DNA from 3 places in the Limnohabitans sp. INBF002 genome. Region 3 is predicted to be linked to each of the others. Evidence: predicted binding sites of a transcription regulator. Region 3 holds the regulator's gene; each other region holds the start of a gene.
The links. Region 3 encodes sigma-54, which starts transcription at its own class of promoters, with help from an activator protein. Its sites were predicted from a motif close to TGGCANGNAANCTGCTTT; they were not measured.
Positions count from the first base shown of each region.

Region 1 (3,991 bases), 280 kb from region 3:
TGGGCAACACATTGGCCTCGCCCACCACTTTCAAAATGTCGGGCGCATGACCACCGCCCGCACCTTCGGTGTGGAAGGTGTGGATGGTGCGGCCCTTGAAGGCAGCCACGGTGTCTTCCACAAAGCCACTCTCGTTGAGCGTGTCGGTGTGGATGGCCACTTGCGTGTCGGTGGCTTCGGCCACGTTCAAGCAGTTGTCAATCGCCGCGGGCGTGGTGCCCCAGTCTTCGTGCAGCTTCAAACCAATCGCGCCTGCGTTGATTTGCTCGTGCAACGAATCGGGCAGCGCGGCATTGCCTTTGCCCAAGAAGCCAAGGTTCATGGGGAAGGCGTCTGCCGCTTGCAACATACGTTCGATGTTCCAAGCGCCCGGTGTGCAGGTGGTGGCAAAGGTGCCTGTTGCTGGGCCGGTGCCGCCGCCGAGCATGGTGGTCACGCCACTGGTCAAGGCTTCTTCAATTTGTTGGGGCGCGATGAAGTGGATGTGCGTGTCCACGCCGCCTGCCGTGACGATGTTGCCTTCGCAGCTGATCACCTCCGTGCCTGGGCCAATGACGATGTCCACGCCCGGTTGCGTGTCGGGGTTGCCCGCTTTGCCAATGGCCACGATGCGGCCACCTTTCAAACCGATGTCGGCTTTCACGATGCCCCAGTGGTCGATGATGAGCGCGTTGGTCATCACGGTGTCCACGGCGCCACCCGCTTGCGGGCCCGTACCTGCACCATCGCGTGTGCGCTGCGATTGCGCCATGCCGTCGCGGATGGTTTTGCCGCCGCCGAACTTCACTTCTTCGCCATAGCCGCCTGCTTGCAGCGTGAAGTCTTTTTCAACTTCAATGACCAAGTTGGTGTCTGCCAAGCGCAGGCGGTCGCCCACGGTGGGGCCAAACATTTCGGCGTAAGCGCGTTTGCCAATGGTTGCCATCACTTGTGTCCTTTATCGGCGGCGCTTTGATCCACCGCGCCATTCACCAAACCGCGAAAGCCAAACACTTGGCGCTCGCCACTCAGGTCGACCAGCTCGACCGTGCGCTGTTGGCCCGGCTCAAAGCGCACCGCCGTGCCGGATGCGATGTTCAAACGCATGCCGTGTGCAGCAACGCGGTCAAAGCGCAAGCCCGCATTGGTTTCGGCAAAGTGGTAGTGCGAGCCCACTTGGATGGGGCGGTCGCTGGCGTTTTGCACGACCAGCGTGTGCGTGCGTCGGTCAGGGTTGAGGACGTGTTCGCCCTCATCGATCAAGAGTTCACCGGGTGTCATCAGCGCCTCGCTTTATTTGCCACGGCCTGTGAACCACCACACGACGGCAGCGGCCACAGCGATCGACACAAAACCCCACACATCAGTGGCGTGGTAGTGCGAGGCGCCTTCGATGCCGTGGCCTTCGTGCGCAACAGCGAGCGAGGGCAACAACAAAGGCAGACGGCGAATGTAAGAAGCAAGACGTGACATGGCGGTGTTTCCCAAAACGTGGGTCAAAAGAATTTCAAAGAATGGGTTGGTGAACGGTCACGAGCTTGGTGCCGTCGGGGAAGGTGGCTTCGACTTGGATGTCGGGAATCATCTCGGCCACGCCCTCCATCACATCGGCGCGGGTGAGCACGTTGCGTCCTGCGCTCATGAGTTGCGCCACGGTTTTGCCATCACGGGCGCCTTCCATGACGGCTGCGCTGATGAGGGCCACGGCTTCGGGGTAGTTGAGCTTCAAGCCACGGGCTTGTCGGCGCTCGGCCAACAAGGCGGCAGTGAAGATCAAGAGCTTGTCTTTTTCGCGAGGAGTGAGTTCCATAGTGGTTTGGTCTATGCAACTTGCGTGCCCTCTTTTGCAGTGCATCGCATGCGCCAAGTGCATGCTTTGGTGCATAAAACCTGTCTTGGTGCACGCACAACCACACCTCAAGCCGCGCCACCTTGGTGCATGGCGCCTGAATTGAACTGTCTTGGTGCATCCGCGCCGCGCTTGAGATGCACCTTATAGCAACGCTACTTTTTGCCTAGGAGAAATGCGCGTTGGCACAGGGTTTGCGATAGCTGTTACGAAGCGCACCGTTACCACGAGCGCCGAACCAACCCTTAATTTTTGGAGTGAACCCCCATGATGAATCGTCGAGGAAATCTGAAGGCTTTGGCCGCGGCTGCGGCTCTGTCCGTTGGCTCATTTGTGATCGCACCACAAGCGCTGGCGGCAGACACCATCAAGGTTGGCGTGCTGCACAGCCTGTCAGGCACCATGGCGATTTCTGAAACTGTGTTGAAAGACACCGTGCTGATGGCCATCGACGAAATCAACGCCAAGGGCGGCGTGTTGGGCAAAAAGCTCGAACCCGTGGTGGTCGACCCCGCTTCGAACTGGCCTTTGTTTGCTGAGAAAACCAAGCAGTTGCTCGGCCAAGACAAGGTTTCGGTCATCTTCGGTTGCTGGACTTCGGTGTCTCGTAAATCGGTGTTGCCTGTTGTGGAAGAAATGAACGGCTTGCTGTTCTACCCCGTGCAATACGAAGGTGAAGAGCTCAGCAAAAACGTGTTCTACACAGGCGCAGCGCCTAACCAACAAGCCATCCCCGCGGTGGACTATTTGATGAGCAAAGACGGCGGCGGCGCCAAGCGTTGGGTCTTGTTGGGCACCGACTATGTATACCCACGCACCACCAACAAAATTTTGCGCGCCTACCTCAAGAGCAAGGGCGTGGCCGACAAAGACATCGACGAGAAGTACACCCCGTTTGGTCACAGCGATTACCAAACCATCGTGGCTGACATCAAGAAGTTTTCTGCGGGCGGCAAAACTGCCGTGGTGTCCACCATCAACGGTGACTCCAACGTGCCGTTTTACAAAGAACTCGGCAACGCTGGCTTGAAAGCCAAAGACGTGCCCGTCGTCGCCTTCTCAGTCGGTGAAGAAGAGTTGCGCGGCGTGGACACCAAGCCTTTGGTCGGTCACTTGGCGGCATGGAACTACTTCATGTCCATCAAGAGCCCCACCAACGATGAGTTCATCAAGAAATGGTCTGCCTACGCCAAAGCCAAAGGCATCGCTGGCCACAAAGACAAGCCTTTGACCAACGACCCGATGGAAGCCACTTACATCGGCATCAACATGTGGAAGCAAGCGGTTGAAAAAGCCAAGTCCACCGATGTGGACAAAGTCATCGCCGCCATGGCCGGTCAAACCTTCAAAGCGCCCAGCGGCATCGTGAGCAAGATGGATGAAAAGAACCACCACTTGCACAAGTCGGTGTTCATCGGCGAGATCAAGGCTGACGGCCAATTCAACGTGGTTTGGAAAACACCAGGCCCCGTCAAAGCCAAGCCATGGAGCCCCTTCATCGAAGGCAATGCTTCAAAGCCTGATGAGCCTGTGAAGAAGTAACCCTTTCTCCGAGGGATGAACTTGGGGGAGGGCACGGCCCTCCCCTTTTTTATGGGAATCTGGATGACCTGTTTTTCTTTACCTGCGTGGGCACGTCAGCTCGCGCTGCGCGGTGTTTGCACACTGGCACTCGGCGTGTTGAGCCATGCCTCTGCATTGGCGTTGACCACGGAACAAACACGCGCACTCACGCTGGGTGACACCGATGCGCGCGTGACCGCACTGCAAAAAGCACTCGCCTCACCCGACGCACCAACCGCCGCCTTTTTGCAAGCCATGGCCGATGACGCGGTGAAAGTGAATGGCACCCAAGTGCTGGTGGTGCGCGACGGCAAAGCGTTTGACCCCGTGAGCGGTGAAGCCACCGCCCTGCCCGACACCGCAGAAGACGTGATCAACAACAACCGCATGCGCGGCGAAATTGACGCCGCCTTGTCTGCCCTGCAATTGCTCAGCCCCGATGCCGCCTTGCGTGTGCAAGCTGCCAAGTCGGTGCTGAAAGAACCCGACCCGACCAAACTTGCCATGCTGGAAAAAGCCTTGGCCAGCGAAAGCAACGAGGGCGTGAAAAAACAAATGCTGTTGGCCCGCGCGGCGATTTTGCTCAACAGCAACAACGCC
Region 1 covers NZ_AP027055.1:95,574-99,564, reverse strand. The annotation lists gene ureC (urease subunit alpha) at 1-925, opposite strand, end outside; gene QMG15_RS00450 (urease subunit beta) at 925-1,260, opposite strand; gene QMG15_RS00445 (hypothetical protein) at 1,273-1,452, opposite strand; gene QMG15_RS00440 (urease subunit gamma) at 1,487-1,789, opposite strand; gene urtA (urea ABC transporter substrate-binding protein) at 2,099-3,370, shown strand; gene urtB (urea ABC transporter permease subunit UrtB) at 3,434-3,991, shown strand, end outside.
Region 1: the regulator sigma-54 is predicted to act here: its motif matches at 1,802-1,819, upstream of QMG15_RS00440 (urease subunit gamma).

Region 2 (3,991 bases), 240 kb from region 3:
ACAGCTTCCAACTGGATCAGCACTTGGCCGCCGATGGAATACTCTGGGCTCACGGCGTTGGCAACGTAGTCAAAAATGCCCGTGCCGCCGAGGGATGGCGCAGCAAACACGCCAGTCAACAACGCACCCACAATACCGCCCACGCCGTGGACGCCGAACACGTCGAGTGAGTCGTCAGCGCCCAAGAGGCGTTTCAAACCGTTCACACCCCACAGACACAAGAAGCCGCCAGCAGCACCGATCACGATGGCACCCATGGGGCCCACGAAACCGCAAGCTGGGGTGATCGCCACCAAGCCGGCCACAGCACCAGAAGCAGCGCCCAACATAGAGGCCTTGCCTTTAGACAATGCTTCACCTGCAATCCAAGCCAGGGTCGCAGCAGCCGTCGCCACCAAGGTGTTCACGAAAGCGAGGGCAGCAACACCGTTGGCTTCCAGGTTAGAGCCGGCGTTGAAACCGAACCAACCCACCCACAAGAGAGATGCGCCAACCATGGTCAACGTCAAGCTGTGAGGTGCCATGGATTCTTTGCCGTAGCCTGTGCGTTTGCCGATCACGTATGCGCCGACCAAACCAGCCACCGCAGCGTTGATGTGCACCACAGTACCGCCAGCGAAGTCCAAAGCACCCTTGGCCCACAACCAGCCAGCAGCGGCAGTCACAGTTTCCAAAGTCGCAGCATCCGTGATGGCGTCTGGGCCGTCCCAATACCAAACCATGTGGGCCACGGGCAAGTAGCTGAACGTGAACCAGATGGTGCAGAACAACAACACAGCCGAGAAGCGCACACGCTCAGCAAATGCACCCACGATCAAGGCACACGTGATGGCTGCGAATGTGGCTTGGAACGCCACGAATGACAGCTCAGGAATCACAACACCTTTGCTGAACGTGGCAGCAACGGAGTCAGGCGTGATGGTGGCCAAGAACAACTTGTCAAAGCCGCCGAAGAACGGTGAACCGCCAGAGAATGCCAAGGTGTAGCCGTAGACGACCCACAACACATAAATGAGTGAGCTCACGACAAACACTTGCATCAGCACTGACAGCATGTTCTTGCTGCGGACCAAACCGCCGTAGAACAAGGCCAAGCCTGGGATGGTCATCAAGATCACCAACAGCGTGGACACAGTCATCCAAGCGGTGTCGCCTTTGTTAGGCACAGGTGCGGGGGCTGCAGTGGCAGCCGTTGCGGCAGCAGCGGGCGCTGCAGCAGGAGCTGTGACTTTGACGTCAGCAGCAGGGGCAGTTTGTGCCATCGCGGCGGTGCCGCCAAGCAGCAGACCAAACCCGAGGGCCAGAGAGGCTAGAAATTTTTTCATGATGCGTCTTCTTTCTTAAAGCGCTTCCACGCCGGTTTCGCCGGTACGGATGCGGACAACTTGTTCGAGGTCGTAAACAAAAATCTTGCCGTCGCCGATTTTTCCGGTACGGGCAGAACCTTCGATGGCTTCGATGGCGCGGTCAACGTGTTCAGCGTCAACGGCGGCTTCAATCTTGACCTTTGGCAAGAAGTCAACCACGTACTCAGCACCGCGATACAACTCGGTATGGCCTTTCTGACGGCCGAAGCCCTTGACCTCAGTAACAGTGATACCTTGCACCCCAATTTGGGAAAGGGCCTCGCGGACCTCGTCCAACTTGAAAGGTTTGATGATGGCGGTGATGAGTTTCATGGTTGCTCCTAGAGAAGACAGTTAGCTTGGGTTAGAAGCTGTACTTGACGCCGACGACCAAGGCGTTTTTCGACGTGTTGTAACCATTTGAGGTCAGGTTGTCGTTGTATTTGGCTGTTGTTGCGATCGAAGCAACGCTGGCAGACAAACCGTCACCCAAGTCTTTGCTCAAAGTCAATGAGTAATCGGTGTAGCTGTAACCAGCGTTGTTAGCCACGGTTTGACGACCAGCATGTGGGGCGAAGGTGTAACCATTGCCCAAGTCGAAGTTGGCGGTCAAATCAAAATAGCTGCTGTGCTTAGAGCCACCGTTGGCATGCTGACCGAACAAATCAGACAATGTGTATGAGTACTTGGCAGTCAACACACCATAAGTGGCGGCGCCATAAATTTCATCAGTATTTGGATTGGAATAATCGGCACCAATTTTGTTGTAAGTGTTGTTCACGTATTGGTAACGAAGGTAGCCCACGTCATACGCAATGCCAGCAGCTTCAAATTTATAGCCGCCGTACAAGTCGAGCTCAACAGGGCCTTTGGTATCAACACTGTTGTGCGTGCCCGCTTCCTTGATCCACTTGATGGTCGAACCCCAAGCGCCCAAATAGAAGCCATTGGCATTGGCATAGTCCACGCCACCTTGCAAAGCTGCGTCGCCTTTGGTTTGTGCGATACCGCGGTAACGGTATTGGCTCACCACGCCCACGTTGTAAGTGACTTCGGGTGCAACAGGCGCAGTTTGCGCGAATGCAGCAGAAGAGGTGGCCAAGATGGCCAACACGATTTTGGACTTGAGGTTCATAGTTTTCTCCATTGAAAAATTAAGAGGGATACACCTACTTAGCAGGGTCCGTGCCAGCGTTGAAATCCACAAAAGTGCGCTCTTCACTAGAACTAAGACCCAAAGTGATGCAGTAGTCTGGCTACTCATCCATTTTGATGCACACAGTTGGTGCATCACTTTGTCTTACATGCCCCGCTATGGGGATGAAAACTCAAAAAGAGAAGATTTATGACGCTCGCGTTAATTCACAGCCGCGCACTCTTGGGTTTGCAAGCACCGGCCGTGACCGTTGAGGTGCATTTGGCCAATGGCCTGCCCAGCTTCACCTTGGTGGGACTGGCGGATACCGAAGTTAAAGAAGCGCGCGAACGCGTGCGCTGCGCCATTCAAAACGCAGGCTTGGATTTCCCAACGAACAAACGCATCACGGTGAACCTCGCGCCCGCCGACTTGCCCAAAGACTCTGGCCGTTTTGACTTGCCGATTGCTTTGGGCATCTTGGCGGCGAATGGTCAGCTCGACGAGGCCGCATTGGCTTTGCATGAGTTTGCGGGCGAGTTGTCTTTGTCGGGCGAGCTGCGTCCCGTGCGCGGCGCACTCGCCATGGGGCTGGCCCTGCGCAGTGCGGGGGTGCGCACGCGGTTGGTGTTGCCGCCCGGCAGCGCAGAAGAGGCCGCACTCGTGCCCACCGCCGAGGTGTACCGCGCCCAACATTTGAGCGATGTGGTGGCGCACTTTGCCAAACCCGAGGTGAAAGGCTTGGTCGCGCAACGCGAAGAGGCCACGACGCACCCGGTACACACGACCGAAGGATGGTCGCGCATTGAGACGCCCACCTTCAGCGCACCCGCCGCCGCTCACCACCCGGACCTTGCCGACGTGAAGGGCCAAGCAGGCCCGCGACGCGCCCTAGAGATTGCAGCAGCGGGTGGGCACTCTCTTCTATTAGTAGGACCGCCCGGCACAGGCAAGTCCATGCTGGCGCAACGCTTTGCGGCCTTGCTGCCCGACATGACGTTGGACGAGGCCTTGGAAAGCGCTGCGATTGCCAGCCTAGCCGGTCGTTTTGAGTTGAACCAGTGGATGCAGCGCCCTACGCGCAGCCCGCACCACACGGCCACCTCGGTGGCCTTGGTGGGTGGCGGCACACCGCCTAGACCGGGGGAAATTTCTTTGGCACACAACGGCGTGTTGTTTCTGGATGAGTTGGCCGAAGTCAAACGCAGCGCACTCGAAGCGTTGCGTGAACCGCTGGAGAACGGCCACATCACCATTTCACGCGCGGCCACACAGGCCAAATTTCCGGCGCGTTTTCAACTCATCTCGGCCATGAACCCCTGCCCTTGCGGCTACTTGGGCTCGCCCCTCAAGGCTTGCCGATGCACGCCCGACCAAGTGGCGCGTTACCAAGGCAAGCTCAGCGGCCCATTGCTAGACCGCATCGACTTGCAGGTGGAAGTGCCCACGTTGGCCACCGAGGTGTTGATGCAAAGCGGGACGGGTGAATCCACAGCCACCGTTCGTGCGC
Region 2 covers NZ_AP027055.1:53,762-57,752, reverse strand. The annotation lists gene amt (ammonium transporter) at 1-1,325, opposite strand, end outside; gene QMG15_RS00225 (P-II family nitrogen regulator) at 1,341-1,679, opposite strand; gene QMG15_RS00220 (TorF family putative porin) at 1,711-2,481, opposite strand; gene QMG15_RS00215 (YifB family Mg chelatase-like AAA ATPase) at 2,692-3,991, shown strand, end outside.
Region 2: the regulator sigma-54 is predicted to act here: its motif matches at 2,520-2,537, upstream of QMG15_RS00220 (TorF family putative porin).

Region 3 (3,991 bases):
ACGAGTTGAACCAAGTCAGTATCTTCACCGGACGTGCCGTGTTGACCCGAGGCACGATGGTGATGCGCGGCACGCGCATTGAGATGCGCGAAGACGCCGATGGTTATCAATTTGGCGTCATCCTTCCTGAGCCGAACAAGCGTGCTTTCTTTCGCCAAAAGCGAGAAGGCAATGACGAGTTCATGGAAGGCGAGGCTTTGCGCATCGAATTTGATGGCAAAGCAGACCGCGTCAAACTCATCGACAACGCCGAAGTGCGCCGCTACCGCGGTGCTGTGTTGAATGACACGATGACCGGCAAACTCATCATTTATGAAAACCTGACCGATGTCTTCAGCATCGATGGCCAACGCACCAAAGCAGGCGGCAAGGCCAGCGGTGGTCGGGTGCGTGCCGTGTTGGCGCCACGCAGCAAAACATTGGATAAACCGTGATCGAAACGCTTTCACCCACACACACCGCTGAGACCACAGAGAGTCGTTTGGAAGCCCGCCACTTGGAAAAATCCTATGGCAGCCGCAAGGTCGTGCACGACGTGTCGATTTCTGTGAAAAAAGGTGAGGTCGTGGGCTTGCTCGGCCCCAACGGCGCGGGTAAAACTACCTCGTTCTACATGATCGTGGGCTTGGTGCGCGCCGACGGTGGCAGCATCACCATCGATGGTCAGCCGGTGGCACATTTGCCCATTCACCGCCGCTCGCGTTTGGGTTTGAGTTATTTGCCACAAGAAGCCTCCATCTTTCGCAAACTGAATGTGGAAGACAACGTGCGCGCCGTGTTGGAGCTGCAACGCGGTGAAGACGGCAAGCCACTCAAGCACGAGGAAATTGAAACCCGCTTGACCTCGCTGCTGCAAGAGTTGCGCGTGGACCATTTGCGTGCATCGCCTTCTGTGGCGCTCTCCGGCGGTGAGCGCCGTCGCGTAGAGATCGCGCGCGCCTTGGCCACCAACCCGCGCTTCATTTTGTTGGATGAGCCGTTCGCTGGCATCGACCCGATTGCGGTGATTGAGATTCAGCGCATCATTGGCTTCTTGAAAGCGCGTGGCATGGGCGTGCTCATCACCGACCACAACGTGCGCGAAACGCTGGGCATTTGCGACCACGCGTGCATCATCAGTGATGGCCGTGTGCTGGCGCAGGGCACGCCGCGCGAAATCATCGAGAACGCCGACGTGCGTCGCGTGTACCTCGGCGAACATTTCCGAATGTAGGCATGCAGACCCCCACGCTCATCACTTCGTGTTTCGCTGCCCCCCGAGGGGGCCTTCGCGCCTTGGGGCGGCCCTTTGTCGCTCATCGTTTCGGAGCGAAACGATGAAGCAAGGCTTATCACTCCGCGTCTCCCAACATCTGGCGCTCACGCCGCAGTTACAGCAGTCGATCCGACTGTTGCAGTTGTCCACCTTGGAGTTGAGCCAAGAGATTGAGCAAATGCTCGACGAGAACCCGTTTCTCGACAAAGAGTTTGAAGAAGCGCCGCGCGAAGAGTTTGGCCTCGACAAAGCCGATGCCCCTACCCGTGACGAAGAAGTCGAGCCTGTCCGCGAAGTGCCATCGCTCGATGGCGGCATGTCTGAAATCAGCGTGGACAACACGGCCAGTGACACCGAACCCAGCGTGGATGGCGTGGCCGAAAGCTGGGATGGTGATGGCAGCGTGGAGTTCTCAGCCGACGATTCTGAGTGGGGCGGCGACGCACCCGCCAGCAATAACAACAACACCGCCGACAGCGACACCGCAGACGCCACCGAGCTGGCGCGCATGCAAGAGTCGCTCACCTCGCATTTGCACCGTCAAGCTTTGGCTTTGCGCTTGAGCCCTACTGACCAAGCGGCCTTGCGCTACTTGATTGAAAACCTCAACGACGACGGCTACCTCGAAGACACGCTGCGCAGCTTGGCCGAAGGTTTGGGTGGTGACGATGAAGAGGAAATTGAAGAACTCGAACACCGCTTCCAAGTGGCCTTGTCGCTGCTGCAAAGCCTAGAACCTGTGGGTGTGGGCGCGCGTGATTTGGCCGAGTGTTTGACGCTGCAACTCAAAGCCTTGACGCCCAAAGGCGAAGAAGCTTTGCAGATTCGCGACACCGCCATTCTCATGTGCAAGCAGCCCATGGAGATGTTGGCCAAGCGCGATTTCAAACGCTTGGCGGTCATCGTGGGTGACAGCGAAGCCAATGTCAAAGTGGCCATTGCCCTGATTGGCCGTCTAGAGCCCAAGCCCGGCCGTCGTTTTGCCGATGTGGAGCGCCATGTGGTGGTGCCTGATGTGTTGGTGACGCGCGTGGGCAAGTCGACCATGACGCCAAAATTCAAAGTGGCATTGAACCCCGATGTGATGCCTCGCTTACGTGTGCACGACATCTACGCCAATGCCCTCAGAGGCGGCAAGGGCGAAGCGCATGCGGGCTTGCAACAGCGTTTGCAAGAAGCGCGTTGGTTCATCAAGAACATCCAACAACGCTTTGACACCATCTTGCGTGTGAGCAATGCGATTGCTGAGCGCCAGAAAAACTTCTTCATCCACGGCGAACTCGCCATGCGCCCGATGGTGCTGCGCGAGATTGCCGAGGAGCTGGGGCTGCACGAATCCACCATCAGCCGCGTGACGACCAACAAATACATGAGCACCCCTTTTGGGACGTTTGAGCTCAAGTATTTCTTCGGTTCAGGGTTGGAGACGGACAGCGGCAACAACGCCTCCAGCACGGCGGTGCGCGCGCTCATCAAGCAATTTGTGGCGAGCGAAAACCCCAAAAAGCCGCTGTCGGATAATCAGCTCTCCGAAATGCTCAAAGAGCAAGGCATTGAGTGCGCCCGCCGCACCGTGGCCAAATACCGTGAGGCGCTGCGCATTGCGCCCACGACATTGCGCAAGGCCCTCTGATAACTTGCGGGACAGGCCCAATTTGCGCTGTCCTCAACTGGTGAAACTATGAATCAATTACATCTCTTCTTGCCCTGTGCGGCAGGCGTCGAATCCTATTTGGCCGAGGAAGTGCGCCGCATCACCGGCGTGGGCGACGACGACTTGCGCGCTTTCCGTGCTGGCGTGATGGTGCGCGCCTCGTGGCGCGATGTGTTGTTGCTCAACCTGCACAGCCGCTTGGCGCAGCGCGTGTTGGTGGAGTTGTCGCACACCCAATATCGCCAAGAGGAAGACCTGTACCGCGCGGCCTGCGAGGTGGCGTGGGAGCTGTGGTTCTCGCCCAAAGAGTCTTTCAAAATCGAAATCACCGCGCAGCACAGCCCGCTCAAGAGCTTGAACTTTGCGGCGCTCAAAATCAAAGACGCAGTGGCCGACCGCTTCCGTCACAAGTTTGGCGTGCGCCCCGATGTCAACACGCAATGGCCCGATGCCCGCATCTACGCCCACCTGACCACCGAAAATTGCACGCTGTATATCGACACCTCGGGCGAGCCCTTGTTCAAGCGCGGCTGGCGCGCTGACAAAGGCGATGCGCCTTTGAAAGAAACACTCGCTGCCGCCATGCTGGCCGCTAGCGGTTGGAGCCAAGGCGACGGCACAGCGGCCAACCCCGAAGGCCTCGTGGCCCAAGGCGTGCCGCTGTATGACCCGTGTTGCGGCAGCGGCACCATCGCGGTGGAAGCGGCGCAAATCGCCTGCAACATTGCACCGGGTTCGATGCGCAAATTTGGCTTCCAAAAACTCATTCCTTACCAAGAGCATGTCTGGCACGGCTTGCTCGACAACGCGCGCGCGCAAGAGTGCGAGCCGCGTGCGCCGATTTACGGCAGTGACGTGGCCTTTCGTATGGTCGACTTCGCGCAACGCAACGCCGAGCGCGCAGGCGTGGCCCACGCCGTGCAGCTGCGCGGTGGCGATGCCTTGCAGCGTATGCCCCCCAGCGATGTGCCGGGCGTGATGCTGGTCAACCCACCGTATGGCGAACGTATCGAAGCCGCAGGCATTGCGGGCGCGGCGCGCCGTGCGCGCTACTCGCCGCCCACCGACTATGTGTCGCCCTA
Region 3 covers NZ_AP027055.1:2,408,360-2,412,350, reverse strand. The annotation lists gene lptA (lipopolysaccharide transport periplasmic protein LptA) at 1-434, shown strand, start outside; gene lptB (LPS export ABC transporter ATP-binding protein) at 431-1,213, shown strand; gene QMG15_RS12055 (RNA polymerase factor sigma-54) at 1,317-2,888, shown strand; gene QMG15_RS12050 (THUMP domain-containing protein) at 2,937-3,991, shown strand, end outside.